Regions from separate parts of the Ruegeria sp. HKCCD6604 genome, predicted to be linked through region 3. Evidence: riboswitches for the same ligand, from Rfam matches in the RefSeq annotation. Region 3 holds a riboswitch; each other region holds the start of a gene.
What was found. Region 3 has a riboswitch for cobalamin ahead of GS614_RS13340 (DUF1636 domain-containing protein). Riboswitches for the same ligand answer to the same signal wherever they lie in the genome.
Positions count from the first base shown of each region.

Region 1: linked by a shared signal. The riboswitch ahead of GS614_RS20805 (hypothetical protein) and the one ahead of GS614_RS13340 (DUF1636 domain-containing protein) in region 3 are both predicted to bind cobalamin.
Region 2: linked by a shared signal. The riboswitch ahead of GS614_RS11715 (DUF4198 domain-containing protein) and the one ahead of GS614_RS13340 (DUF1636 domain-containing protein) in region 3 are both predicted to bind cobalamin.
Region 4: linked by a shared signal. The riboswitch ahead of GS614_RS08630 (SRPBCC family protein) and the one ahead of GS614_RS13340 (DUF1636 domain-containing protein) in region 3 are both predicted to bind cobalamin.

Region 1 is NZ_WVQW01000014.1:46,186-53,461, reverse strand. It holds gene recR (recombination mediator RecR) at 1-408, opposite strand, end outside; gene GS614_RS20820 (YbaB/EbfC family nucleoid-associated protein) at 473-826, opposite strand; gene GS614_RS20815 (DNA polymerase III subunit gamma/tau) at 1,227-2,990, opposite strand; gene GS614_RS20810 (dual specificity protein phosphatase family protein) at 3,161-3,673, shown strand; gene GS614_RS20805 (hypothetical protein) at 3,665-4,072, opposite strand; cobalamin riboswitch at 4,163-4,385, opposite strand; gene GS614_RS20800 (hypothetical protein) at 4,456-5,376, shown strand; gene rsgA (ribosome small subunit-dependent GTPase A) at 5,416-6,492, opposite strand; RNA gene ffs (signal recognition particle sRNA small type) at 6,600-6,698, opposite strand; gene GS614_RS20785 (bifunctional 2',3'-cyclic-nucleotide 2'-phosphodiesterase/3'-nucleotidase) at 6,738-7,276, opposite strand, start outside.
Region 2 is NZ_WVQW01000003.1:373,488-380,763, reverse strand. It holds gene GS614_RS11745 (hypothetical protein) at 1-602, shown strand, start outside; gene GS614_RS11740 (hypothetical protein) at 679-891, shown strand; gene GS614_RS11735 (energy-coupling factor ABC transporter ATP-binding protein) at 996-1,646, opposite strand; gene cbiQ (cobalt ECF transporter T component CbiQ) at 1,643-2,422, opposite strand; gene GS614_RS11725 (cobalt ABC transporter permease) at 2,422-2,997, opposite strand; gene cbiM (cobalt transporter CbiM) at 2,994-3,605, opposite strand; gene GS614_RS11715 (DUF4198 domain-containing protein) at 3,612-4,397, opposite strand; cobalamin riboswitch at 4,528-4,727, opposite strand; gene GS614_RS11710 (ROK family transcriptional regulator) at 4,850-5,974, opposite strand; gene GS614_RS11705 (sugar ABC transporter substrate-binding protein) at 6,227-7,246, shown strand.
Region 3 is NZ_WVQW01000005.1:64,468-71,743, forward strand. It holds gene cobN (cobaltochelatase subunit CobN) at 1-1,684, opposite strand, end outside; gene cobW (cobalamin biosynthesis protein CobW) at 1,690-2,745, opposite strand; gene GS614_RS13340 (DUF1636 domain-containing protein) at 2,747-3,118, opposite strand; cobalamin riboswitch at 3,210-3,417, opposite strand; gene GS614_RS13345 (SLC13 family permease) at 3,645-5,501, opposite strand; gene GS614_RS13350 (hypothetical protein) at 6,278-7,276, opposite strand, start outside.
Region 4 is NZ_WVQW01000002.1:123,143-130,418, reverse strand. It holds gene GS614_RS08670 (NAD(P)/FAD-dependent oxidoreductase) at 84-1,415, shown strand; gene GS614_RS08665 (hypothetical protein) at 1,369-1,914, shown strand; gene GS614_RS08660 (MFS transporter) at 1,914-3,137, shown strand; gene GS614_RS08655 (DUF3833 domain-containing protein) at 3,134-3,751, shown strand; gene GS614_RS08650 (DUF3833 family protein) at 3,748-4,290, shown strand; gene GS614_RS08645 (hypothetical protein) at 4,320-4,544, opposite strand; gene GS614_RS08635 (hypothetical protein) at 4,807-5,016, opposite strand; cobalamin riboswitch at 5,071-5,275, shown strand; gene GS614_RS08630 (SRPBCC family protein) at 5,357-6,610, shown strand; gene GS614_RS08625 (hybrid-cluster NAD(P)-dependent oxidoreductase) at 6,616-7,276, shown strand, end outside.

The sequences.
Region 1 (7,276 bases), on a different contig from region 3:
AATCCCTTCGGACACAATCCGGTCCTTGAGGCGGGGAATGCGCAACTCGTCGGGGCCGATCCCGTCCAGCGCCGACAGCGTGCCGCCCAGAACGTGATAGCGCCCTTTGAACACTCCGGCACGCTCCATCGCCCAGAGGTCGGCGACGTCTTCGACCACGCACAGCTCGCCGGTTGCGCGGGCCTCATCGTTGCAGATGTCACAGATATCGGTGGTGCCCACGTTGCCGCAATTCAGGCATTCGCGGGCGGTCACGGCGACTTGCTGCATGGCATCAGACAGGGGCGTCAGCAGCAGGGCGCGTTTGCGGATCAGGTGCAGCACAGCGCGGCGGGCCGAGCGCGGGCCCAGGCCCGGCAGTTTGGCCATCAGGTCGATTAGGTTGTCTATATCGCTATTGGAACTCAACCCGGGCTCTCCTGCAAACAGGCCGGGCAGGGGTGCCCGGCCAATGATCCGTCAGGAGTATGTATCAGAACGGAAGCTTGATGTCTGCTGGCAAGCCCATGCTTTCGGTCAGCTTGGCCATTTCTTCCTGTGAACGTTCAGCGGCTTTGGTCTGCGCATCCTTGATGGCGGCCAGGATCAGGTCTTCGACCACTTCCTTGTCATCGCCGTTGAAGATCGACGGGTCGATATCCAGACCTTTGAGTTCACCCTTGGCTGTCGCCGTTGCCTTGACCAGGCCTGCACCGGATTCGCCGACAACCATCATGTTGTTCAGCTCTTCCTGCATTTCGGTCATCTTGGTTTGCAGGTCCTGCGCGGATTTCATCATCTTGGCCATGTCGCCCAGACCGCCAAGCCCGCCGAGTCCTTTCAGCATAGTATTCTCCTGTGTCTCCGTTTGCGCTCTAGATACGGGCAGCAGCCACATGGCACAAGGGTTCTCCCGCCGGTCGGAGGCTCTATCGTTCCGGCCGGCATGTTGATCGGCGCAGGCGTCAGCAGGATCGTGCCGCCCGTCTGCGACGCCATATTCGCCTGCAGGTCCGACACGCGCGGATCGTCCTTGGCGCGCATATGGCCTGCTGCCGAGACTGATCACACAGGGCAAAGAAAATCTGGGCGTGGTTCGAATGGCTACGCGGCATCCGGATCAGAATTGTCACGGGCCGCCTTCCGTTCGCCGGTGTTGCAACGAACGATCTGAGACATGCGGGCGGATGTGTTCGATCGAAACCTCGATCTGTTTCGTTTGAAACAGGGGGTGACGGGCGGTGAGGTCAGTCTTCCTCGAACGGGTCCCACTCGTCTTCAACCTCGGGAAGCGCTTCGGTCTCGACCTTGGCGGCGCGTTGCTCCGGCGTTTCGATCCTGGTGATTTTCGCCTTTGGGAATTGCGCCAGTACCGCCTGCACCAACGGGTGTTTTTCGGCCTCGGATTTCAGAGCCAGCTCGGCCTCGTCCCGTATTTCTGCAATTGTGGGGGCTTCACCGTCCGAGACGATCGAGACAGCCCACCGATTTCCTGTCCAGCGTTGCAGGGCAGAGCCCAGTCGTGGCGCCAGATCGGCCGGTGCCTCGGCGGCAGGCGTGAATTCGATTCGTCCGGGTTGATAGGAGACGAGGCGCACGCCGTTTTCCACCTCGACCAGCAACTTCACGTCGCGATTGGTCCGGATCAGTTCCACCACGTGGTCGAAGGTTGGGTACCGGGCAAGAGCCGTCTGGGCATCCTGCGCCAGGGCTGCAACCGGTGCGCCACCGGCACCGCGAGGGGACGGCGCATAGGCAGGTGGATGGGCCGCGCCAGCCGGCGCCGGACCGGTGCCCGGTCGGGATATCGAAACGCCGCCATTGGGCCCGCCCGGCGGCGGTGGCGGGGCATCTTGCAACCGTTTGATCAGCTCTTCGGGGCTGGGCAAATCCGCCACATGGGTCAGGCGAATAACGGCCATTTCAGCGGCCATCATGGCGTTGGGGGCAGCCGAGACTTCCTCGAGCGCCTTCAGCAGCATTTGCCACATCCGGGTCAGAACCCGCATCGGCAGAGCCTCGGCCATCTGTTGGCCCCGGGTCCGTTCGTCCGGAGAAACCGTCGGGTCCTGGGCCGCGTCAGGTGTGATCTTTACGACGGACACCCAGTGCGTGATCTCGGCCAGATCGCGCAGCACCGCCAGCGGGTCCGCGCCTTCGGCGTATTGGCCGCTCAACTCGGTAAGTGCTCCGGCGGCATCACCGCGCAGGATCATATCCATAAGGTCCAGAACCCGGCCACGGTCTGCCAGTCCAAGCATTGCACGGACCTGATCGGCGGTCGTCTCGCCAGCCCCGTGCGAAATCGCCTGATCCAGCAACGAGGTCGCATCCCGGGCCGATCCTTCTGCTGCTCGGGTGATCAGCGCCAGCGCGTCTTCGGCGATCTGGGCGTTTTCCGCTTCGGCGATCTTGCGAAGCAGGCCAATCATGTCTTCGGGTTCGATCCGGCGCAGGTCGAAACGCTGACAGCGGGACAGCACGGTGGCAGGGACTTTGCGGATTTCAGTGGTTGCGAAGATGAACTTCACATGCGCGGGCGGTTCTTCCAACGTCTTGAGCAGCGCGTTGAACGCGCTGGTCGAGAGCATATGAACCTCGTCGATGATATAAATCTTGTAACGCGCGCTGGCGGCGCGATAGCGAACACTGTCAATGATCTCGCGGATGTCGTTGACGCCCGTACGGCTGGCGGCGTCCATCTCCATCACGTCGACATGGCGGCCTTCCATGATGGCGACACAATGTTCACACTGACCGCAGGGTTCGGTCGTGGGGCCACCGGTTCCGTCGGGTCCGATGCAGTTCATGCCCTTGGCGATGATCCTTGCGGTCGTGGTTTTGCCGGTGCCGCGAATGCCGGTCATGATGAAGGCCTGCGCGATCCGGTCGGCCGCGAACGCGTTTTTCAGGGTGCGCACCATGGCATCCTGACCCACCAGATCGGCAAAGGTTTCCGGGCGATATTTGCGGGCGAGAACCTGATAGGCGGGGCTGGAGCTGTCTGTCATGTCTTCTCGTTGGGATTCGGTGCTTGGGCACAGCGTAGTGGCCACCGTTGCCCGCGTCCACAGCGGGGCGCGATGATTTTTGATTTAGAAACGAGTCGCTTTCGCACTAAACTGCATCAGCGGATTTAATGGCTCATTTTGTAAAGAGTTCTTTGGGGAGGACAGGATTCATGTCGCAGTTGGTGATCTACGCCCTGCAAGTCGGTGGCGGAACGCTGGCGCTGACCTCAATGCCCGGACGCGGCGGAGATTACTCCAGCGATCTGGATATGATCGCAGCCTGGCAGCCGGGGCTTGTTGTTTCGATGACGACGGATGTCGAAATGCTTCAGGACGGGGCGCAGGAATTTGGCAGCGATGTTCAAAGCCGCGCCAGCCGATGGGTTCACCTGCCGATCGAAGATTTCGGAGCGCCGACAAAAGCGATTGATGACGCGTGGCCGTCCGTCAGCGCCGCGGCCCGGCACGCGCTGTCAGGCGGAGGTCGCGTATTGGTGCACTGCCGCGGGGGATGTGGCAGGTCAGGTATGGTTGTCCTTCGGCTTATGGTCGAATGCGGCGAACGCGCGGACACGGCGCTGCAACGATTGCGGGCGGTGCGCCCTTGCGCCGTCGAAACGGATGCGCAACTGGCCTGGGCCTCTCGGCGCGCCCAGGCACAGGTCAGTCTGGATTCAGATTGAAATCTGCACGGGCGCGCAAGCAGGTTTCCGAGGCCGGATCGTGGAAACTTCGATCATCGCGCAGGGTGGGGTTTTCACGACGCCGGATGGCATCGCACTGAACGTGTTTCCGAAGATCAGGTCGGCATAGCCGTTCAGCGGCTCAATTGCGGTTTCGGGCTGCGTCCCGCAAAAGACACGAATGCTGTCTGATCGCGCGCGGAAAATTGCATGACATCCGTCGGTGCAATGTGACAGCTCGCTGCTGCCCTCAATCTCGAAATCGTCACTTGTGGCCGAGGTCGCCTGGGCCATGGCTTCGGAAATCGAGCGCGCCAGCCGCGCCAAAGCGGGGCAGGTTTTGCCTGTCCGCTGACATACTGTTGCACTGAATTCATGTGTTTTTGTCTTCCAGATCATCCTGCGCCCTCCGCGCTTGGTGGACAGGATATTTGGGACAGGTGGGACAGCGTGATGCCGTCAGGACCTGCCCGGACACCCCGCCCGAGTTTCGGTTTCGTTTCCGATGGCAGGTCTCCTGACTTGCGGGTCATCGCTTCGCCGACCTTCCCAGCCTTCGGGGCCAGTGGTGTTTCGGCATCGCTTACCGCTTACAGTTGCGGGGGCAGTCGCGGATTTGGTTGTTGCCTGCATGACCAGACATTACCGCACCGTGTTCCCTTTTCATCCCGACCCCTTGTGGAGGCCGGAAACCATCACACAACCGCTAGCGTTTGAGCACGCATCGAGTCAAGCCGATCTTTTGGCCGGACGCTTGGTCATGCTGGATACGATGTTGGTTCATGCATAGTGTCGAGGGCGTTGAGGTTCGGAAACCGGATTTACCAAGCGCAAAGCCAGAGATCATGTTGGACACAGAGCAAACGGTATTGACCGAAGAGTTTCGCTTTCCGTCCGGGCAGAAAACACTGTCTGCCCGGTTGTACAGCCCGCTGACCTCGCCCGAAATCGTCGTCGTGCTGAACAGTGCAACGGGTGTGCCGCGCGATTATTACCGTCATTTCGCACGATGGCTTGCTGCCAAGCAGGGTATGGCCTGCCTGACCTATGACTATCGCGATTACGGGCATTCCTTGACTGGCCGCCTGAAAGACTCGCGTGCGACGATGACGGATTGGGCCTTGATCGACATGCCCGCGGCAAGGGCGGAAATGCGCAGACGGTTTCCCGATTCGCAGCATTGGACCATCGGTCATTCGATCGGCGCGATGTTGGGGCCTGTGCAGCCGGATATCGATCTGATTGATCGCATGATCTGTGTGTGTTCGGGGCTGGTAACCCTAAGCGACCACCCGTGGCCCTATCGGGGTTTGGCAGGGTTGTTCTGGTATGGCCATGCGCCGCTTTTGGCCCGAGCCCTTGGCTACCTTCCCGGAAAGGCGATCGGGTTCGGCTCGGATCTGCCGGCATCGGTCTATTGGCAGTGGCGCAAATGGTGTACCGCGCCTTTGAATTATGTGCCTGAAATCGGGCATGAGTTACCTGCGGCGCAGTGGAAGGATTCTGGAACGCCCGTGGATTTGTTCACCTTCGAGGACGACCAGATGGTGCCGCCGGACGCGGTTTGGCGGCTTGCGGATCTTTACGGCCCCGATGCCAACCGCCACCTGCTGAGCCCCGCCGATTTCGGGTTGCCCGAAGTTGGTCATATCGGAGCATTTGCCCGGCGCAATGCAGCGGTTTGGCCGCGACTGATCGCTTGATCAGACGCGGCGCAGAACGGGCCAGGCCCCGACCCGCCATCACCGGTTGCGAAGTTTCTTTTCCTTCATGACGCCACGGACCATCTTGCCGAACGCTTTGTCCCGCGCCCGGGACTGCGCGACGGTCTCAGAATTGCGCTGATCTTCGCGCCAAAGCTTGCGCCACCGGTCCAATCGAGCCGGATCAAGCATGCCGTGGCTTATTGCCTTTTGCACGGCACATCCGGGCTCGGAGCTGTGCTGGCAATCCGAAAAACGGCAGTCCCGGCTCAACTCGGCAAGGTCCGAGAAAACGTCGTCGATCCCATCCTGAGCGTCCAGCAGGCGCAACGCGCGCATTCCAGGTGTATCGATCAACCAGCCGCCGTTGCGCATCCGGTGCAGTGCGCGTGCGGTCGTCGTGTGTCGGCCCCGCGCGTCATCCTCGCGAATGTCCGAGGTGGCAAGATCCTGATCGGTCATGTTATTGGCAAGTGTCGTCTTGCCAACGCCCGACGAACCAACCAGCACTCCGGTCTGGCTTTTGGGGCACCAGGACAGCACCTTTTCAACCTCTGCCGGGTCCAGTGCGTTGATCGTCAGAACCGTCAGGAACGGGTCCAGTGATTGCACCTGTCCCGAGAAACTGTCAGGGTCCGCCGATTTGTCGGCCTTTGTCAGAACGACGACCGGGTAACACCCGGCCTGATACGCAAGCGCCAGATATCGTTCCAGCCGGGGCAGGTTGAAATCGGCATTGCAGGAGCTGACGATGAACAGCACATCGACATTGGCTGCGATCAGTTGCATTGCGGCGCCTGTACCGGCGGCGCGTCGGTGCAGCAGGCTGCGCCGGTCGAGCAAATGGCGCACGCGTTTGTCGTCATCGGCGAGAACCCAATCGCCAACAGCATAGCTGCCGGTCGTTTGATCGGGGGTCAGCAACGGGACTTCGCCGTCAGGGTTCAGCCCGATCAGGCGGTCCCGATGAACGGAAGTGATGCGAAAAGGTGTGCAGGAAGGATAAGCCGCGTGTTGCGCAGCAAAGTGAGAGGACCATCCCAGGTCCGAAAGTGCAAGAAACATTGGTTTGCCTGTCGTCAGAAACAGCACTCCCGACGGATGGCAATCGCTCATCCCCGGGTCATGTGTTCAGGCAGTCAGTCGATACCGTGAGGTCAGAACCGTGCTGCCCGAAGGGTCTTTGCTACAATCATAAAGCCCTCCTGCGGCCAAGGTTCGTAAAGTGAGAGGTTGGACATCGACCCAAGCGGGGCTCGTTGTGGCTGCTTCCTTCCGGACCTGACCAGGTTGGCGAGGCGCTCGCCCGCGCCAACCTCTCGACTCTGGATATAGGGAAGGCTTCGGCAAAAGACAACCCGTCAGAGCGTCAGCCGAATGCGTGCAAAACCGTTTTCGTCAGGGTCCAGAATCTTGGGGGCAAACCTGTTCAATTCGTCGACATACTTCAAAGCACCGGGACCGGTCCGAAGAATGGTCGTCATCCCCGATTTCGGCATCAGAGAGAACGGGTAAGGTTGCCGGGCCAATGGGTCGGGTGGCAGGCGGTGCGTCATGTAGTCCCGCAAAATGTCCCGGATATCCAGCGGGGGCAGATCGATGGCCGGGGCCGATGACACATGCGGGAAATGTCCGCCCCCGCTTGCGCGATAATTATCGAGCGCAACGACAAATGCCTGATCGGGTTGCACGGCCTGGCCTGCGCAAGTCAGATGATGCACCCGCCTGTGGCCGGGATGGATCATTTGCCCCCCGACATCGTAACGCGCCGGTTGCGACGGGTCGATCTGATAGGACAGGCCAAAGATGACATCGAAATTGTATCCCGCCCGATCCCGGTCGAACAGCTCTGCCTCGGCGTCGGGGAATTGTTGGTTGAATGCGCTGGCTGACATCTCCA
Region 2 (7,276 bases), on a different contig from region 3:
GCGACTTTGTTCCGGCCTTTGACAATGCGGTGCAGGAAATCACAATCCGCGGTGGCGCGGTTCCGATTTTGACACCTTTCAGGGTCCTGCCTGCTGCGGGGTCTGCACCCGCAACAGACGGCTCTGCGCAGCTGGCTCTGATCGGCCGGACACTCAGCCTGGCGCCAACAGCGGCTTTGCACGCCGTGGCAACTGATCCTTTGTCGCTCAGCCGTCCGACGGCTGGTGGCGGGTTCGAGGTTATGGCTCGGGTCATCGACGCCGCCGCACCGATCGCCGGAACCATCGCGGCGGCGAACTGGACAAGTTGGGAATGCGATGCCTCTGCCTGTACCGAAGTCGACAGCAACGATGCGCGCTTTGCGCTCACACCACTGCTGAACGCCGCCGGGTGGCACCAGCCCGCGGATCCCGGCAATCCGACCAGTCTGTCAAATCCCGGAACCTGGGCGGAATGGCGCAACATCACCGGGCTTGTGCCGGGCGTCACGCGGTTTGCGGATGAGCTGCAACTGCTTTATTCCGCTGAAATGCTCATTACCTCACCGGTCTTCAATCAACTGGACAATGTCTGGACAGGAAGCGAGTTCGCGGCGCCATAGCACGGCTGCCTGAAACGCAGGAAAGTGAATTGGCAATGCGCCCTTCATGAGGTTCAATGCATTCAGGAGGTCAGCCATGCAAAACCCCGAGCGTTTCGAGAAATTCTATTTCGCCAAAGTCGGCATGGGCGAAGCCTGTGGCTGTGCCGAGCGGATAATCGACGTGTTCGAATTCAACCGCAAAGGCGGTGCGCAATCCAGGCAACCTGTGAAACAGGACAGGCGCAGACGCGGGTCCTTTCGGGCATGGGCGGTCAAATATGGGCTGATGAGCCGCAGGCGCACATAGCCAGGGCCTGACGACGCACAAGGTTCGCTTTCCGTTTCATGGCGTGGCTCAGGCGGTATGATTGCATATCTGAAACCACCATGTCCGGTTGCCAAGAGAACAGGTCAGACCGGCACCAGCTTCCCGTCGCGAAGATCCAGTTCATCGGGCGCCAGTTCCAAGCGGAACGCCGGCGAATGACTGACAAGCAAAATCGCCTGTGGCAACGCGCGCAGGATTTCCAGCAGGCGCGCTTCGTTTTTCGTATCCAACGCATTCGTCGGTTCGTCCAGCAACAGCACTTCGGGTTCCATCGCCAGAACCGTCGCCAGGGTCACCAGACGCTTTTCTCCGCCTGACAATTTATGGGTAATGCGGTTCTTCAGGTGCATCAGGTCCAGATCGCCCAGTACTTTGTCGACGATGGCAAGTGCTTCGTCACGGGTCTTGCCCAGATTGAGCGGACCAAAAGCAACGTCTTCGGCGACGGTCGGGCAGAACAGCTGATCGTCCGCATCCTGAAATACAAGCCCCACCCGGCGGCGGACCTCATGGAAATCAGCCTCTTCCACGCGTTGCTGACCAAAAACGGTGACGGTGCCTGAACACGGGCGCTGCAACCCAAGCAAAATCCGCAGGAGCGTCGATTTCCCCGCTCCGTTCGGGCCTGTCAGGGACAGGCGCTGCCCCGCGCTCAGGCTCAGGCTTGCCCCGTCCAGAACGGGTGGCTGGCCGGGGTAGGAAAAACAGATGTCTTCAAGCGCGATCAGTGTCATGCGAATTCCAGAACGATCAGACCCAGGCAGAGACCGCTGAAACCTGCCGCAAACACAATGTCCGCACGGGTCAGGGCAAATTCCTGAAGCAACGGCATACGCCCGGAAAACCCCCGGCACTTCATAGCGGCCAGGATGCGTTCTGATCTTTCGATCGCGCGCACAAGCATCATACCCACAAGGTAGCCAAAGCTGCGATATGTGTGCCAGTTTGTTGCTGGCCGAAAACCACGCACCTTCATGGCGGCGCGCAGCCGCAGGTATTCTTCGCGCAAGACCTCGATATACCGGATCGTGAACATCAGCAGGTAAACCAGCTTTTCGGGGCACCGCAGACGATGCAGGGCGTGGCCCAGTGTAACCGGCTCCATCGTCCCGACCAAAACCAACAGGGACAGGATCACGGCATTGGCGGTCAAGGCAATCTCGACCGCTTTCCAAAAACCCTGCCAGCTTGCGGAGAATCCCCAAAGCGTGAACATCGGATCCCCGGGCATGGAAAAGGGCAACAGGACCAGCATGAACAGGATGAACCCATCCATCATGGCCATTCGCTTCAACGTCTTTCGCCGCGGCAGACGTGAAACTATCAGAAGCGAAAGCGACACTGTCAGCGCCGCGCAAAGCGCGCCGAGGGATGACAGCGCCACGGTCACGACCGCAAAAACAACTGCCATGACGATCCGCATCCGAGGATCCAGCAGACTGATCAGACCTTCTGGTCCGTCACCGGCTTCGGACAGTGTTTTTTCCTTGTGCCCCAGAACGTGTGCCATCAGGAGGCCAGCTTGCGGCGGGCCGCCATGTAAAAGCCCAGACCAAACAGACCAACGATGTACCCGATCCCGCCAAGGATGGTTTGCAGGTCATTCTGTTCGCGATAGGCCGCAATCTCGCGCCTGAGCGGGCGCAATTCGTTACGTACGGCCTTGGCGATAACCTGCTGCTCTTCGGCGCCGAGAGACGCCGCCGAACCGCTGGCCTGCGTCACAGCAGCCGAAGATGAGCCACCGTTTTCTGCCACGGCAACGCCCATGATCCGCGCGACATCTTCGGCAGACATCGTGACTTCGGCCACATGCCCGGCGCCAAGGTTGGCAAAGAAGGTGTGCGCCACGGCCGAGGTCGGCGTGTAGACAAAAAAACCGTCCGCATCCGTGACCGATCGACCCAGCTCGGCCCCATCCGGGCCGGTGACAATGACCTCGGTGCCGTTTGCCATGTCGCCGTTAGAAAAGCCAATTTCGCCCTCGATGACGTCTCCCGACTCGAAAACGCCGGCTATGACCTTGTGCGCCAGGGCAGGCACAGGTGCGCAGCACACGGCCAATATGACAACCAGATGCTTCATGTGGCTGCTCCTCTGAAAAACAGCTCGGGCTTGACCTTGCGCGCCAACAACACGGCGAACCCGGTCAAAATCGCCTCGATGGCCATGACAGGAATATGGGCGAAGAAAACAAGCTTGGCGGCAGGCAGAAATTCATCCCCCGACAGCGCCAAGGAAAACGCGACCATGCCGGTTGTCGCCGCAATCGCAAATGCGCCGCCGACGCCCCCCCAAATTGCACCTTGCAAAGGCGTTCCACGCGCGATCAGACGACCGAACAACATTCCGGCCACCACCGCGGGAAAGGCGATATTGACGGTGTTGATCCCCAACACCGTCAATCCGCCAAAGCCGAAAAAGACCGCCTGTAGCAAAAGCCCGACGAACAAAGCCGGGAATGCGGCCCAACCAAGCAGCAGCCCGGCCATGCCGTTGAGGATCAGATGGACCGACGACGGACCAATGGGCACGTGGATCAAGGATGCCACGAAGAAACTGGCTGACAGCACGCCCGCAGTGGGGATGCGATCAAGATCCAGAGACCTGAGACCCATGGCGATCCCGCCCGCGGCGGCTATGGCGCCGCCAATTACAACCGGGTTGGAAAGGGCTCCGTCGACGATGTGCATTTGGGGTTACTCCAGATCCCAGGCACGAATCCAGATGACCGCATCCTGGCTGAGTTCTTTGCCCTCATGTTCGGTTGCCGGACCGGAACCAAGGGCGGCGAAACCCCAGTAACCGGCTTTCGGAACGCCGAACGAAAAGTACCCGTTGTCGTCAGATATTGCGACCACCGCACCACCCGGCATAGGAGACACTTTCGGTGCAGAAACGGCCGAACTTTCCATGTCGGGTTCGGCGGCCATGTACTCGATCTCGATCTCGGCCCCCGCAACCGGCTGACCATCAGCCAGCACACGGCCCGTGAAAGTCGAACCCGCGATGATGTTGGTCGGCTTGTTCAGCGGGATAATCTCGGTCGGCAGACCCACGGGATTCATCCAGTCGGTCGGCAATTCGTTGCGGTTCAGGAAAGCTTTGGTGAGCTGTTGGATATAAATGTCTTCGGATTCCTCATAATAAGGCTGAGGAACCGTCACCAGCACATAGTCGCCCGAACGTTTGACCGGGACACTGCCCTTGAACGCCGCACCCTCGTTTTCCCCGCCGGTGAACCGGATAGGTTCCAGCGTGTCCAGCAAATCGGTCTTTTCACCGTTGTGGATCACATAGAATTCCTGCGGCTTTTCCAGATCCATGACATGGCCATTCTCGAACGGATGCCAGAAAATCAGTTTGACCGGTACATCGCCCGGTTTCTCGATCATGGTCTCGGTGGTGTATTCCAAAAGGAAATGCGCATTTGCTATGGCAGGAAGAGCCACCGCGGCAGCGGCTGCGCTGAGCAGCGTTTTCATGAACAGTCGTCCTTGTCCCGTCGCGCCAATCCCGGCGCGAAATTCGTTTTGACCACGGGACATTCAACGCCAAATTACCCTTTCAGGCATCCTGGTCCGACGCACATCCCGTCGCCGATTAGGAGTGCCCGTTAGAGGGCACATGTCCGGCAGGTATCCTGACTTGCGGGTCAAAGCGTTGGACTGGCCTTCCCGGGCAACCCCCAGTGGCGTTTCAGCCCTGCTCGCCGCTTACAGTTGCGGGTGCAGTTGCGGAATTGGGCCTGAGCCCGCACCGCATTCCCTTTTGATTCCAGAGTAAGCCCCGGAACCGGACATGCCGAGCGGCTTGCCAGACAACTCAGCCTTCCGTCAACGAAAATGTGTTACGACCATCGAAAAATAATGAGCTCGGCAGTTTGCGAGAGTGAACCAGTTTGTGAAATATCCAAGGCAACAGAGTGAATTCACATCTAGGCTTCTGAAAGATACCTTTCCGACAACGGCAGGCTTGCCGCGCCCAGTGAGCGTGCTTCCGGGCCTACGGCCCCTGCCAGCACGGCAGGGCGCTCGAGACCGGTCAGGTTTAGCTCAGACAGTTTGTCTTCGACCATTTCAACCAAACGCGCCTTGATGTCCTGCGGCATCCAGCCGTCAATCTTCACGCATTCGAAATCTATCAGGCTACAGGATGAGACAATTGCATAGGCAATCCCGCTCGCCGTCTGTTTCAACCAGTATTCCAGTTGAACTTTTGGCACATCCCAACGCTGGGTCGTTTCCCAAATGGAATGCGACGTGACACCTGCTGTGGTGATTGCACGCTCGAGCACATACAGGCTGGCCACGTCGATAAGGGGTCTGACACCACCGGCATCATCTGGCACAGGCAAGGGGCCGATTGCGCCCGCGTTTCCACGCCCCGAAAAGATTGCGCCATTGAGGACCACACCGCCGCCAATGAAAAACCCGATATAGAAGTACAGGAAATCCCTGGGCCCATCGGCTGGACCGAATACCAATTCCGCCCCACAAGCCGCAGTGGCGTCATTTTGCAGGAATACCGGAATATCGAGGCGCCGCGCCAGGTCAGCCTTCAGGTCTGATACGCGCCACGGGTCCATTTCTTCCTGAGGAACCTGAAGGGTCTGGGCCCAGTCCCATAGGTAGAACGGCATGGCAATCCCAAGTCCCGCAATCCTGCCTTTGGCCTCAGGCGACATGGATGATATCATTTTGCCCAGACTCTCAGTGGAAAACTCCAAAGTGGCTTTCGGCGTTGGATAGTCATAGGTTCGCCGATCGCGTTGCCGCACATTTCCGACAAAGTCAGTCAAAACCAACTCGGCACTGCGACGCCCCACCTTGAGCCCAAAGAAAAAGGCACCATCCGGGTTAAGTCGCATGGGAACAGAAGGTTGCCCGACTTTCCCGCGGACCGGTTCGCCGCGCAAAAGCAAACCATCCTTCTCCAACAGCCGCATGATGACGGAAACGGTTTGTGCCGACAATCCGGTCATGCGCGCGATCTCGGACTTCGAAAGGGCCTGGTGACGCCGGACAAGCGACAATACAAGCCGTTCGTTCCGGGCCCGCATCCCGCTTTGGTTGGTTCCGCGCACCTCTGACCCGTGCAGGCCAATCGAATTTTTCCGAGATGAATTTTCCGGCACGACCACCCCTTTCCTGCTGAAGAATGAGAAAGCCCGCCCGCACTGTCAATAATAAATAAGAGTGATTTATTTATTGACTCAAAATTCGAATCTTGTGATTGTTTCTTATGGGGTCAGGATTTTTGCCTGATCGCCCTCGTGCCCTACTCGGCATAGAAAAAACTGGGAGGATAATCGATGAAACTTGCAAAACTTGCGGGTGCTGCTGCGCTCGGGGTTACTGCCATGGCTGGCAGTGCAATGGCGGAAGGCGAAACTGTTTGCCTGATCACCAAGACGGACACCAACCCGTTCTTTGTCAAAATGAAAGAAGGTGCGACTGCAAAAGCGGAAGAGCTGGGAATGACGCTCAAAGCCTTTGCGGGCAAAGTTGACGGTGACCATGAAACGCAGGTGCAAGCCATTGAGACCTGCATTCTGGACGGCGCCAAAGGCATTCTGCTGACGGCCTCGGACACATCATCCATCGTTCCGGCCGTGAAGCAGGCGCGGGATGCAGGTGTTCTGGTTATCGCTCTGGATACGCCGCTGGAACCCATTGACTCGGCTGACGCGACCTTTGCCACGGACAATTTCCTTGCCGGGCTGCTGATTGGACAATGGGCCAAAGCCACGCTGGGCGACGCAGCCAACGACGCGAAAATTGCGACATTGGACCTTGCCGTCAGCCAGCCGACAGTGGACGTGCTGCGCAATCAGGGCTTCCTGCAAGGCTTTGGTGTCGATCTGGCGGACCCGAACGTAATCGGTGATGAAGATGACCCCCGTCTTGTCGGAAGTGATGTCACTGCCGGCAACGAAGAAGGTGGTCGTCGCGCGATGGAAAACCTTCTGGCCAAAGATCCCACGATCAACGTTGTTCACACCATCAACGAGCCTGCCGCGGCAGGCGCCTACGAGGCGCTGAAAGCCATCGGGCGCGAAAATGACGTGCTCATCGTTTCCGTGGACGGAGGCTGCCCGGGTGTCCAAAACGTTGCCGATGGTGTTATCGGTGCGACGTCGCAGCAATACCCGCTGTTGATGGCATCGCTGGGTGTTGAAGCCGTCAAGAAATGGGCGGACGAAGGCGTGAAGCCTGAAAACACGCCTGGCAAGGATTTCTTTGACACCGGCGTAGCGCTTGTAACGGACAAGCCTGCCGAAGGCGTCGAGTCGATCTCGGTCAAAGAAGGCATGGACCTCTGCTGGGGTTAACCTGACCACCCGGAGGGCCGCAGAGGGCGG
Region 3 (7,276 bases):
GCAGATCGCCGATCAGCGCCTCGGGCCAACAATCGGCAGACAAGGCGACCGATTTTCCGGGCAACCATTCCAGCGTTCCATGCGCGCCGATATGGATCAGCGCATCGGCACCCAACCCTTTACGCAGCCACAGATAGAAGGCGACATAACCGTGGCGCGGGGTGCGCGAGAGGTCATGATAGTCGTCATCCCGCAGCTCGGGCGAGCCGCGTTCGGGTTGCAGCGCGACCAGCGCCTTGCCGCGCCGAAGCGCGGTGAAATGGAAGGCACCATCGGCACAGGCCGGATCATCTTCGGGCGCGCCCCAAACGGCGTGCAGATCAGCGCGCAGGGTCTCGGGCAATTCCGCAAGCGCATCCTGATAATCCCCAAGCGACCACGAAATCCGTGCGTCCAGAAGAGTGTCGGCAATCGGTTCGCCAGTCGCGATGTCGTAGCCTTCTTCGTCAAGATCGGACAGCATCGCCGCGGCCGAGGCCAGCGCGTCGAGGCCAACCGCATGAGCCATCTGCCAGTCTTTGCCGGGATAGGTGGACAGGACCAACGCAGGAATCTGATCTGCCTTGGGTTTGTCGTTCAGTGCAAGCCAGCCCGATACACGGTCGATGATCGCTTCGATCCGGTCCGGTTCAGGCCGATGTGCAAAGCGCGCGTATTCCAGATGCGGATCGCGTTTGCTGGGTTCCTTGAAAGACGCGATTCCTGCTGAGATACGTCCATCCACCTCGGGCAGTACCACATGCATGGCAAGATCGGCGGGGGACAAACCGCGTTCCGCCTCGGCCCAGGCTTTGCGGCGCGAGGTGGCGAGAGCGACCTGAAACACCGGCACGCCTGCCGCGTCCAGAGGCGACGTTCCCGACGCGCCTTTTCCCGAAAACGAAGTGGCGTTGACAATGGCCGATGGGTTCAGCGCAACAACATGTTCCCGCAACCAGTCGGCGGCCACAGGCGCCTTGAGAGACGGGGCAAACAGGCCCACCGCCTGGAATCCACGGGCGCGCAGGCTGCGGATCAGGACGGCGATCGGGGCGGTGTCTGCCGAGGTCAGGTAAGCGCGGTAAAAGGTGACGAGGATTCGTTTGGCCTTGCTTTCGAACGCGGTTTCCACCGGGATTACGCCGCGATCCGGACACCACACGCCACATTCGGGCAAGGTCTTGGCGCCCATCACCGGACCGGCATAAAGCCCCGCCGCCAAAGCCATCTGCGCCAGCGCCGCCTGTGCCGCGACCTCGCCGCCGGTATCGCACAGATGCGCCAGACGCCGCAGGGTCGAGACCGGCAGGGTGGAATAGTCATCCAGCCGCGTGTCCTCGCGCCCGTCAGCGGGCAGCACCGCCAGCGCGATGCCCTTGGCCTGCGCCAGCGCCAGAACCTGCTGCAACCCATAAGCCCAGTAGGGGACGCCGCCGATCAGCCGGATCAGAATGCCCTTGGCGCCCTCGAGCGTCTGTTCGACATAGGTATCGACCGACAACGGGTGTTTCAGCGCCGTCAAATTCGCCAGCCGCAGGGTCGGCATTCGCCCTTCCGGTCCGCCACCACGATGCCAGCCCGCCGCGAAAGCACCCAGATCGCTGTCCGAAAAGGACAGCACCACCAGTTCCGCCGGGCTCTGGCCCAGATCGGTTGGGGTCTCGGTTTCCTCGAGCCCGTGGCTTTCGCGGAAGACGACGTGCATGTGTCTTACTCGGCAGCCTCACGCACACCCACGAGGATTTCGCGGATTTCCGCCTCTTTGATATCGTCATGCTCGGCGATGACGACCAGACGCGAACGACGGTCTTCACCGGGTTCCCACGGGCGGTCATACTGGTGCCGTACCCGCGCGCCGACCGCCTGAACCAGCAGGCGCATGGGTTTGCCCTGAACGGCGGCATACCCTTTGACGCGCAGGACGTTCAGTTCATTGGCGAGGCGTTCGATATTGGCGACCAGTTGGGCCGGATCGGTCTGCTCGGGCAGCTCGACGATGATGCTTTCGAAATCGTCATGCTCGTGATCGTGATGGCCGTCGTGATGCGAGGGGCGGGCGTCCATGTCATCCTCGGCGGCGGCTTCCAGACCCAGCACAACGCGCACGTCCACGGCACCTTCGGCCACTTCGACGACGGGCAGGGGGCGCGGCGCCTCGGCGGCGATGATCTCGCGCGCTTTGGCCACGCCTTCGGGGCCGGCGAGGTCGGGCTTGGTCAGCAGGATGATGTCGGCGCACGAGATCTGATCCTCGAACACCTCGGACAGGGGCGTTTCGTGGTCGATCGAGTCATCGGCCATGCGCTGGGCGTCCACCGCTTCGACATTGGGCGCGAAACGGCCTGCGGCCACAGCCTCGGCATCGGCCAGAGCGATCACGCCGTCGACGGTGATCTTCGAGCGGATGTCAGGCCAGTCGAATGCCTTGAGCAGCGGTTTCGGCAGGGCCAGACCGCTGGTTTCGATCAGGATGTGATCCGGGCGCGGCTCCAACGCCATCAGGGCCTCGATGGTAGGAATGAAATCATCTGCCACGGTGCAGCAGATGCAGCCATTGGCCAGTTCCATGATGTTTTCCGCCGGGCAATCAGGAATGGCACAGGATTTCAGGATGTCGCCATCGACGCCCACATCGCCGAACTCGTTGACCACGACAGCAAGGCGCTTGCCCTGTGGGTTCTGCATCAGGTGACGCACCAAAGTGGTCTTGCCCGAGCCCAGAAAGCCGGTGATCACTGTGACGGGGAGTTTTTCGAGGTTCGACATGTCAGGCTCCAATCGGGGGAATGCGCGAGGCACAGTTCTTGCGAAAATGTTCGGGGCGTTCGCGCCATTTCACCAAACCATCTTCCGTGGCCAGATACTTGGTCGCGCCGTCGACGATGACGTCGACATGATCTGTTTCGTTCAGGTTTTCATACACGAATGTCCAGCGGCCCGGCCCGCGCAACACGATCGAACAGCCTTGATCGCAGTTTGACAGGCATTCAACGGCTTTCAGGGTGACACCGTCGGGCAGGTCTGCCTGTTCCAGGGCCTTGTGCAACAAAGCGCCCGGGCGTTGCGCATCATCTTCGACAGGCAGGCCGCGACGGCAGGTAGTACAGACCAGCAACTCGACTGGTGCGGTCTCGGTCATGTCTCTCATCCCCCCAAATCCTCTTCGCGGGGGACGGGGTTTCATGCGGGCCACGAGTGGTCATGGACCCGACACCGGAACACCCCGCCCGGTTTCAACTTCGGTTGTTGGCAGGTCTCCCGGCTTGCGGATGCCAGAGGCGGGCCTCTGTCGGATGTCCCGCCTTCCCGGCTTTCGGGCCAGTGGCATTGGGCATCCTCTCCGTTCACGGTCGCGGGGGCGGCTGCGTTTGGCGGCAAGACCGTTGACGCATTCCCTTTTCATCGGCTCTCACCGACACCAACGAAAGGGACATGCGGCACCGCTGGCCTGCTTGTCAAGCGAGTCGCGCGCAACAATGATGCAGAGGCATGGAAAGCGACCTGTGGGCGTCGATGGGCGGCATGGTGTGCCGGGACCCAGCCTGAGGTGGGCCCGGCGACGAACGGTATTTCAGCAAGGGGCGTAGACTATGGTGAACGGGTGCCTCGGCTGAACCTGTCCAGATGATGGGAAAAGACCACCGAACACCCTGGATCCTCTTGCGCTAATAGATGACGTTTATCATGAGCAGCGAGACGACCAGAAACAGCGCCGTCATTATTCCGCCGGAGCGGACGAAATCCATCACCTTGTATCCGGCCGGACCCATGATCAACGCGTTTACCTGATGGGTTGGGATGATGAAGCTGTTCGAGGTCGATATGGCGACCGTCAGGGCAAAGACGGCCGGGTTTCCACCCGCCGCCACCGCAATCGATACCGCCAGAGGCACCAGCAGAACCGTGGCCCCCACATTGGACATGACCAAAGAAAAGGCCGTCGCCAGAATGGCGATGCCGGTTTGCAGCGACCAGAGCGGCCAGCCGTCCAGAATTATCATGATCTGCTGCGCGATCCACGCGGCCGTGCCTGTGTTCTGCACGGCTTGTCCCAAAGGTATGAGGCAGGCGAGCAGGAATACGGTGTTCCATCCGACCGCGCGGTACGCCTCGTCCACGCTGAGCACACGGGTCAGCATCATGCCCACCGCGCCGGTAAGAAGACAGAGTGAAAGCCGGACGTCCGTGAACAGGATCAACGATAGCGAAATGGCGAAGAATGCCAGGGCCCAGCCGACTTTTTGCGGCCGCAGCTCGTCCTGAGGAAAGTCCGTCGTCACAACGACGAAATCCGGATCTCGTTTGATCCGCATCAGGTTGTCCCATCTGGTATGTGCCACAAGCATGTCGCCCGCCTGAAACTTTTCGAGCCCGATCTGAGTGGATTCGTGATCCTCGGTCTCGACATGGCTCAGCGTCTCTTCGCCGCGGTGAATGGCCAGCAGCGACATCCCGTAGGTCTTGCGAAACAAAAGCTCGCGGGGGCATTTGCCGATCAGCTTGCTGTCGGGCGTGATGACCACCTCGGCCACGCCTGCATTGGTTGGGGCGAACTCTTCGACGAAAATGTCCAAATCCGGAAGAACGGTCAGCCCGTATTTCTCGGCGAACTTCTCGACCTCCCAACGGCGGCCGACGATGGCCAGCCGACACGGCGCTGCAATTTCCGCTGTCAAAACCTGAACCATCGAGGTTTTGCCGCGATAGAAGGTGGAAATGATGTACAGGTGGTTTTCGTGGTTGATGTCGGCCAGAATCTCGCCGACCAAAGGGCTGTCCTCGGGCACCACGACTTCGAACACATCGGCTTTGAGGCCATAGACCCTTTGCAGGTATTCCTGTGTCCCTTGTCCGGTACCCGTATTGTCAGGCCCTTCAGCCTCGGGCAAAACCCAACGTCCCAACAGCAGAAAGTAACCAATTCCCGTCAGGATCAGAACCGCACCGATCGGCGTGACCGAGAACAGGCCGAAGGGCTCCATTTTCTGAGAGGCCGGCAGACTGTCATTTGCCGTCAGGATCAGATCGTTCAGCAGGATAAGAGGAGACGACCCCACCATCGTCATGGTGCCGCCCAAAATGGCGCAGAATCCCATCGGCATGAGCAGGCGCGACAGCGGTATGCCCGACCGTGTGGAAATTCGGCTGACAACCGGCAGAAACAGAGCAGCGGCGCCGACATTCTGCATGAACGAGGATATGACGCCAACGGTGCCGGAAATGATTGGTACAACCCTGCCTTCGGATTTGCCGCCGTATTTGAGGATGACGGCAGCCACCTTGTTCATGATCCCCGTCTTGTCCAGACCGGCCCCGACGATCATGACCGCAATGATCGAGATGACGGCATTGGATGCGAAGCCGTCGAACAGAAGGGTGACATCCGCCAGATTTCCCAGCCCGGGCGCGTAGCTGAGCAAGCCTATGAGAACCAGAACCAATATGGCGGAAAGGTCGATCCTTATGATCTCGGAAACGAACAGAAAAACGGTGAAAGCCAGCAGGGTGCAAACGACCCCCATCTCGAAGGTAAAGGCAATGTGTTCCACAATACGTCCAGAACTTTTTCTTTGTTAGAGTCCTAGTTCATCCTTCCCGAGTTGTCATGAAGTTTCGTTTTTCGGCGATGTTGAGACATAATATTGCTCAAGGGCTGTTGTTTGAGCAATGCTTTCGGGAACCCCGTTTGACGAACACGTCAGAAAGAAGGATTGGACAAATTGCATGAGGCAGCCTGCACGTTTCGAGCGGGTGCGATGCCGTTCCAACCAGGTCGAAGCAGCACAGGTAATGGCAGGTCAATTCCAGCCATGGACGACAGACAATCCGACAGCTTTGTTTGCGGCACCATTCTGCCGCTGCCTGAACCGCTTAAAGGGCCTGCTTGGCCGTCCCTGATCGCAATCTGACTACAAGAAAGGTCTGTACCCAAATGGCTGGGACCAATGGTTGAGGTCACAAATTCTGATCATTTCGAGATGAAGATGCCCAGGAAGTACGGCGGGTGTTGCCTGAACGCAAGCTGGCGGCATATGTCCAGAATGCTCGCATTCGGATGGAACAGAACAAGATCACAATACGAAAAATCCAATAGTTGGTTGGATATTGGACCTCGAGGAGGGAAAAAGTACCGCGAGTCAGTGGAGGTATTGGAGGCGAGTACCTGTTTTGAAATCGAACCGCTTTTTCAGAAAAACATATTTAAAACAAAATCTTGGATTTGGTCGAGCCGTGCTGCACAGGGGAAATGTTGCGGGATTTGTTGCGGGATAGCTCGACCTAGTTTTTCTCTCTCGTGCTAGGTTTTGGCTTTTAGACAGAGCATTATGAAATCAGAAAGCGTACCCCAAAGCATCTTTAGGTGTTCAGGTGAAACGCTAAAATTTGGCGAATGAACGTATCTGTTCAAGGTATCCATCGAAATAATAACGTCGCCCTGTTGAAGCTTCTTGAGTGCACCGAGGTACTTGTTGTCAATTAACCCATCGTCCAACATGTGCTGAGCTACCTTGGATATGCGAAGTGCTAGCTTATCGTTTTTGTGCACAGCGCTCACGTTCCTAACTTTCACATAATGTTCCACGCCAAGCTCAAGCAGCACGCGAAGAAGAACCGAAATAGCATTTGGATGCTGGTGAAGCTCAAGTTTGAATTGAAGCTCCTCCCATATCTCGCGAACTCTGTGCTGCTGTGCTGTCCAAGTTATACCGTGCTCAACAATTGGAATTAGATGCGGCCAGACCGTTGGTTTTGGCGGTTTTGGTGAGGGTGGTTGTGGATTTGGAGGAGTCGGGCCCGGCATTGGAGTGGGCTTGGGCTTCGGCGATGGGCTGCTGGCGGTCGGCAATATGCCTTCGCGCTCCAACTGATCAATGTACCTGAGTTTGGACTCAGCGTCCCAAATATCATCAAGTGTTACTTTACGGTTAGAGAGGTCTGACGCTACACGGCTTAGTGCCTGTAAAGCTTCCTTCTTATTTCGAATGAACTCAAAGCTGTTCTTTTTTACAGAGATTCCAAGGCGATTGCGGAGGCTTTCGGCGGACAGCAAACGGTTTAAGTTAGAACGTGGAATTTTCTGCGGTGGCAAGAGGTTTTCTTGCCGAAGGAACTTTTCAACTTCATCAGCGATGTTCAGCCCGCGATGTTTTCCTGTACGGACGACAAAGTTGTTCTTCATCCGGTCGTCCCAAGTGCTTTGACCGATACCGCTTTGAACGCCTGTGTGACGTCGAAAAAGTATGTCGTCCACTCGGTCGCGGTCATCCTCCACCCGGCATTCAATTGTATCGGGGAG
Region 4 (7,276 bases), on a different contig from region 3:
TCTGTTAAAAACTTCTAATCGGATTGATCCACTTGTGCCTACCCTGCGTATCTTTTTGTAAACTGTCACATAAAGAGGCTGGAATGTTCGACGAACCCCGGGGTGTACGGAAGAAAATCGCGATTGTAGGTGCAGGCATTTCGGGACTTTCCGCCGCTTACTATCTTTCAGAAAACAACGACGTGACAGTCTATGAGGCCGAACCTCGGCTTGGTGGCCATGCCCGCACGGTGATGGCCGGAAAGAACGGGGATCAACCGGTCGATACGGGCTTCATCGTCTTCAACTATGCGACATATCCCTACCTGACCCGGCTGTTTGATGAGCTGGGCGTGCCCGTGATCGAAAGCGAGATGAGTTTTGGCGCGACAATCGACAATGGCCGCATTGAATACGGGTTGAACAATCTGCGCACACTGACCGCTCAAAAGCGCAATCTGGCGCGTCCGGCTTACTATAAAATGATCGCTGATATTCTGCGGTTTGGCAAAGAAGCCCCCGAAGCCGCCAAGGACGATGACACCACGATTGGCGAATTGGTGGACCAGCTGCGGCTGGGTCACTGGTTCCGGCACAATTATCTGATGCCGATGTGCGGTGCCATCTGGTCTACGCCGGTCGAGTTCGTGGACCAGTTCCCCGCACGCTCTTTGGTGCAGTTTTTCCGCAATCACGCTTTGCTGGCAAGTGGTCGCGCAAACCAGCATCAATGGTACACGGTCAAAGGCGGCAGCATAGAGTATGTCCGCCGGATCGACGCGGCCCTTCGTGCGCGGACGGCAGAAATACGTCTGGCCAGCCCTGTTCAGAATGTATCCCGTGACGAGATGGGCGTCACCATCCACAGCCAGGGCGCCGTGGATCAGTTCGATGAAATCATCCTGGCCACCCATTCGGACCAGTCGCTTTCCATTTTGGGTGATGGCGCGACCCCCGCGGAAGCCGCTGCATTGGGCGCAATCCGCTACCAGCCCAATACGGCCACATTGCATTGTGACCCAGGTCAGATGCCAAAGCGGCGCGCCTGCTGGTCAAGCTGGACCTATCGTTCGCAAGCCGGAGATGTGGGGGTAACCTACTGGATGAACCGGCTTCAGAACATTCCGGACAGTGACCCGCTGTTTGTAACGCTGAACGCTCCATCAGAAATTCCCGCGGAAAAGATCTATGACCAGGTTGAATTTGCCCATCCGGTCTTCGACAAGGCCGCCCTGAAGGCGCAAGGGCAAATCCGCGAGATGCAGGGACAGAACCGAACTTGGTTTGCCGGTGCTTACAACCGGCACGGATTTCACGAAGACGGGATAGCCAGCGCGATGCATGTCGTTGCTCGAATAAATGGCGCCCCGCAAACCATCGGAGCTGACAATGGCATTCCTGGGAAAGACCCGGCCCTATCTGTTGCCGCTGAATAAGGCGATATGGCGCACAGCGTTTCTTGCACTTTCCTTGCTGATCCCCAATGGGCTGGTTGCGTCGCCGGTCACGGAAGAACTGAACGATGCCCAACTGCGCGGAACCGCGACGTTCCGGTATCTGGGTTTGCCGATCTATGACGCCAAACTCTATACGCCCAAAGGTGCGCCGTTCAGTTGGAGCGAAGATATCGCCCTGCAACTGACCTATCGCAAGAACATCAAGAAGAAAGCGCTGGTCAACTCGACCCTGGACGAGATGGACCGCATCGGCCGGTCAGCACCCGTTCGCGACCAACTGAACCGGTGTTTCAATGCCGTGGCAAAAGGGGACAGCTATCTGGCGGTTTCTGATGGTCCCGACAAGGTCAGTTTCTGGCTGAACGGGCAAAAGACCTGCACCATGGCGTATCCGGGCATCAAGCGCAGTTTCATGTCCGTGTTCCTGGGAGACAACACGCGGTCCGCGTCCTTCACGCGCAGGCTACAGGGGCGGTGATGCTCTATCCCCGGGTCAGTCTCTATGCGTTGATGCTCGCTGCGGCGGGTATCCCGCTTTATATCCACTTGCCGCGCTTTGCAGCCGTGAACCTGGGTATTGGCCTTGGGGTCATTGGTACGGTGCTGCTGGTGATCCGTTTGGTGGATCTGGTGCAGGATCCGCTGATCGGTTGGGCAATCGACCGATGGCCCGGCGGCCAGCTTGCATTTGCGGCGATGGCGGCTTTGGGGCTGGCAATCGGGTTTCCCCTGCTTTTCAATCTGCCGCAGGGTGCCAGCGTGCCGGAACTGGTCGCGATCCTGATCTTGCTGTTCTCGGCGTACAGCCTGGGAACCATTCTTCTGTATGGTCGCAGCGCAACTCTGGCGAAGCGAACCGATCCGCAAGAGCTGATGACACTGGCCGCCTATCGTGAAGGCGGGCAGTTGACCGGGGTGGTCATCGCAGCCAGCGCTCCGGCCCTGTTGGTCGCTTTCGGGGCACACTCCCAAGGCTACCCCGCATTCGGAGCGTTTCTGGGGCTGCTGTCCGTTCTGACCTTGATACTGACGATCCCGATCTGGCGACGCAGACCGATCACCGGATCAGGCCTGTCCTTTGCAGGTCTGGGTCAGGCCGGTGGCTTGCGCCTTCTTGCGCTGGCTTTGGTCAACAGCCTCCCGGTTGCCATAACCTCCACCCTGTTTCTGTTTTTTGTGGAAGACCGGCTGCAACTGCCGGGCAAGGCGGGTCCTTTGTTGATCCTGTTTTTCCTGAGCGCAGGCGCGAGCGTCCCGCTCTGGGCAAAGCTCAGCAACAGAATTGGCCCGAAACAGACTCTGATCATCGCCATGCCGCTCTCGATTGCCGGCTTTATCGGCGCTGCCACACTGAGTGCAGGAAATCTTGCGGGTTTTGCAATGATCTGTCTCGCCTCGGGCGCGGCGCTGGGCGCAGATATGGTCGTGTTGCCGGCCATGTTCTCGATCGTCCTTACCCGGGCCGGGCTGAACGCATCAGCCGCGTTTGGCGTCTGGTCCTTCGCTGGCAAACTGGGCCTCGCCCTGGCTGCCTTTTTCACTCTGCCGCTGCTGGAACGCAGCGGTTTCACCCCCGGTCAAACCAATTCCGCACAGGCGCTGGATACACTCAATCTTGCCTATGCGGTGCTGCCCTGTATCCTGAAAGTCGGAGCGTTCGGGATGGTGTTGACCCTGCCCACCGAGGTCACAAGCAAATGAACGCTTTCACCATCATCCTTCTGGTCCTTCTGACCGCTGTCTTCATCCGCGCAAGGCTGCTGAGCTTTCGCGCGCAATCGCCGTCCGATTACAGCGGCACCGGGCCAAATTTTTCGCTGAAAAAACACCTGAACGGAGAGATCTTGTCCGAGGGCCTGATCTATGGCCCCAATGGCAAAATGTCGAACAGTTTTGTCGCGCGCATGTTCGGCGAATGGCAAGGCAACTCGGGCACTCTGACCGAATACTTCACCTATTCCAACGGAAAACAGATGACGCGCAAATGGTACCTGACGCTGGGAACCGGCAACACGTTCACGGCAATGGCGGATGATATCGTGGGCGAAGGTCGGGGCATCATCTCGGGGTCCACGGTAAAACTGACCTATCGCATCATTCTGCCAGATGACGCCGGTGGACATACGTTGGATGTCACCGATTGGATGTATCTGACAGAAACCGGCGTCATCATGAATCGGTCCGAGATGCGCAAGTTTGGCGTCAAGGTCGCGGAACTGATCGCCACAATGCGTCCAAGCCCCAGTTCGAAACCGATTCATTCAAGTGGGTCAAACGGGTATGACGCGACTTCGGAAAGGAAGCCGTTGCAATGATCACCTTTCGCTCTTTCATCGCCTGCGTCGCCATCGTAAGCCTTGCGCTTCTTGCCGCCTGCTCCAGCAAACCGAAGGTACCAAAAACGTTTCTGTCGGACCGGCAGTTGAACCTGGAAGAGTTTTTTGAGGGCACAACAGTGGCCTACGGTCAGTTTCAGGATGTTTTGGGAAATATCCCCCGCAGATTCACGGTTGATATCGACGGGACATGGGACGGCGAAACCCTGACCCTGGTCGAAGACTTCGTCTACGACGATGGCGCGACGGAACAACGCATCTGGACATTGACCAAAACCGGAGAGGATACGTGGACCGGCACGGCTCCTGGCGTGCTGGGCACCGCCAGCGGGATTGAACGCGGGGATACGTTCAACTGGAAATACAAGATCGACCTGCCGATCAAGGACGGGACCATGCGTGTCAAATTCGACGACTGGATGTGGCTGCTGGATGACGACCGTCTGCTGAACCGCGCGTATGTCTCGCGCTATGGCGTCCGTCTGGGTGAAGTCATTCTGTTCTTCGAGAAGAAATAGGGCCACCAGGCCCGGTTTCATCACAAAAGTCAGTAGAAAATAAATTCGTCCACCAATGCTGTCGTCGATCCCTTGACCTCACCGGCCGTGTTTGCCCTTGGCCCGTCCGAGGCCGCGCCCTCGGCGCGTTCGCTGCACTCGACCTTCAAGCGCGCGCGTTCTATCTGCCCCCAGAGGAAAAACAGACCATCCCGTTTTCCCATGAGGCGTGAAGGAACTGTTGTCCGCAAAACACCTGTTTTCGGTTTTGGCATCTGCTCTCTTACTGCCTCCGGTGTTTTCCACCATTTTCGGAAAACGTAATGGTTTTTCCCGAAAAAGACAATTTTTTATGGACAAAATGAGGTTTTCTACCGGCCGTTGACAGGATGGACTGGCAACTCTCGCATGACGGATATTCACCTTCTTCACCTGCCCCATGGCAAGCCAGCACTATCCCGAACGGAACAACTTCACCCAAAAGGGCTTGCTGCAAACCTCCTTCATTTGGCCCGACACTCTCTTTTCCAGCCATGCTCAGGCGACGCGCAGCGTTTCGTTTCTGATCAGAGCAGCCGGGCCTTCGCCGTCGCGGTTGGGGGACAATTTGACGGCGCCGATGTCAGACGTGGCCGCATCCATCGCAAGGCCATTGGCCCCTGCAGAACGCCGTGCTGGCGGGCCTGCCACGCCCCTGTGCCAAGGACCGTGATCCCGGCGCCGTCCACGCTGCCGGAAAATTTCCATGTCTGTTTTGAAACCGGAAATGTCGCAAGCATTTCAGCGCCCAAGCGGGTAAAAAGTAGGCTGCCATCGTGAGGTGCCGCTGTTTGATTCTCAGACAGCGGAGAATTGGGAAGCCGGTGGAATTCCGGCACTGCCCCCGCAACGGTAAGGAAGGTCAGGTTCGACAATCAACCACTGGGACGAGGATCCCGGGAAGGTGTCGCAACCGGGTGCAAGCCCCTTTCAAGTCCGGAAACCAGCCTTGCAGATATGTCAAACCGCGGGTGGCGGTGGGGGCACGGGTTTCGGACGTGGTCCTCGCGCGCCTCCGGACGGTTCCTCCCTGTCATCTGCCCAAGCAATGCCGCGGGGCGCGGCAGGAGAGCCAGAAGTGAACAATGTCCAAAACCTGTTGGCGCGTCGAATCCCGGGCTATGCTCTGGAACGGGCCTTTTATACCGACCCCGAGATCTTTCAGACCGACCTGGAAGCCATCCACTATCGTGAGTGGCTCTTTGCCATTCCGGCCTGTGAACTGGTGAAAGCCGGCGACTATGTAACATACAACGTGGGTGCCTATCGCATGATCATCGTGCGTGGCGCCGACAACCAGATCCGGGCGTTTCACAACACCTGCCGCCATCGCGGCTCGATCATATGCAAGGCGGCAAAAGGCAACGCGCCGAAGCTGGTTTGCCCGTATCATCAATGGACCTACGAGCTTGACGGCTCATTGCTGTGGGCCCGCGACATGGGGCCGGAGTTTGATCCCAGACAGCATGGTTTGAAGACGGTTCATTGCCGCGAGCTTGCCGGGCTGGTGTATATCTGTCTGGCGGATGTCGCCCCGGATTTTGACACGTTCGCCAATATCGCGCGCCCGTATCTTGAGCCGCATGATCTTGCGAATGCCAAGATCGCCTTCGAAAGCACGATCATCGAGAACGGCAACTGGAAGCTGGTCTGGGAAAACAATCGCGAGTGCTATCACTGCGGCGGCAACCACCCTGCGCTGTGCCGGACCTTCCCTGATGATCCGGGCGTGACGGGGATCGAAGGCGGTGAAACCCCAGCCTACATGCAAGCCCATTTCGACAGGTGCCAGGCTGCGGGTATGCCATCGCAGTTCCATCTGCACGAGGACGGCCAATATAGACTGGCGCGGATGCCACTGAAAGAAGGGGCCGAGAGCTATACGATGGACGGGAAATCCGCCGTGCGCCGTTGGTTGGGCCGGTCGCCCTTTGCGGATGCGGGATCGCTTTTGAAGTTCCACTATCCGACCACGTGGAACCACTTTCTTGCCGATCACTCGATTGTTTTCCGCGTCACGCCGATCGGCCCGACAGAGACCGAGGTCACGACCAAATGGCTGGTCAACAAGGATGCGGTTGAAGGCGTTGACTATGACGTGAAACGCCTGACCGAAGTCTGGGTCGCCACGAATGACGAAGATCGACAGGTGGTCGAGGACAACCAGCAGGGCATCAACAGCCCGGCCTATGTGCCCGGCCCATATTCAGCCATTCAGGAATCCGGCGTGCTGCAATTCGTGGATTGGTATTGCAACACAGTGTCGGCCCGCCTGGCCCCTGACTCCATTGCGGCGGAGTAAGTCTGATGAAAGACCTGAACACGCTTTCATCAGCCGTCTGGCAAGATGGAGAGATGCTGGAATGTGTCTCGGTCGTGCCCGAGATGCCGAACACTGCCAGCTTTTCGTTCCGGGCCCCCTCGGGGGCGCAGTTCGCCTATCACCCCGGTCAGTTCCTGACGCTCGAGATTCCGGCGCCCGGCCAGCCCGGAGGCGTTGTGCATCGCACCTACACGATCTCATCGTCGCCGTCGCGGCCGCGGTCGATCACCATCACCGCCAAAGCGCAACCCGACAGTATCGGCACGCGCTGGATGCTGGACAATCTTCAACCCGGCATGCGGATCAAGGCCATTGGGCCCGCGGGCCTGTTCACCAACGCGTTGAGCGATGCGCGCAAGTTCCTGTTTATCTCGGCTGGCTCGGGCATCACCCCGATGATGTCGATGACCACCTGCATGTGGGACGAAGGCCGCGATCTGGACGTTGTCTTCATCAACTGCGCCAAAAGGCCATCCGAGATCATCTTCCGCCAGCGCTTGGAACAGATGGCCAGCCGCACGGATGGTTTGGACCTGAAATTCGTGGTGGAAGAGCCGGACCGCTACCGCCCATGGACGGGATATCAGGGTCAGTTCAACCAATTGATGCTGGGCCTGATGGCGCCGGATTACCTTGAGCGCGAAG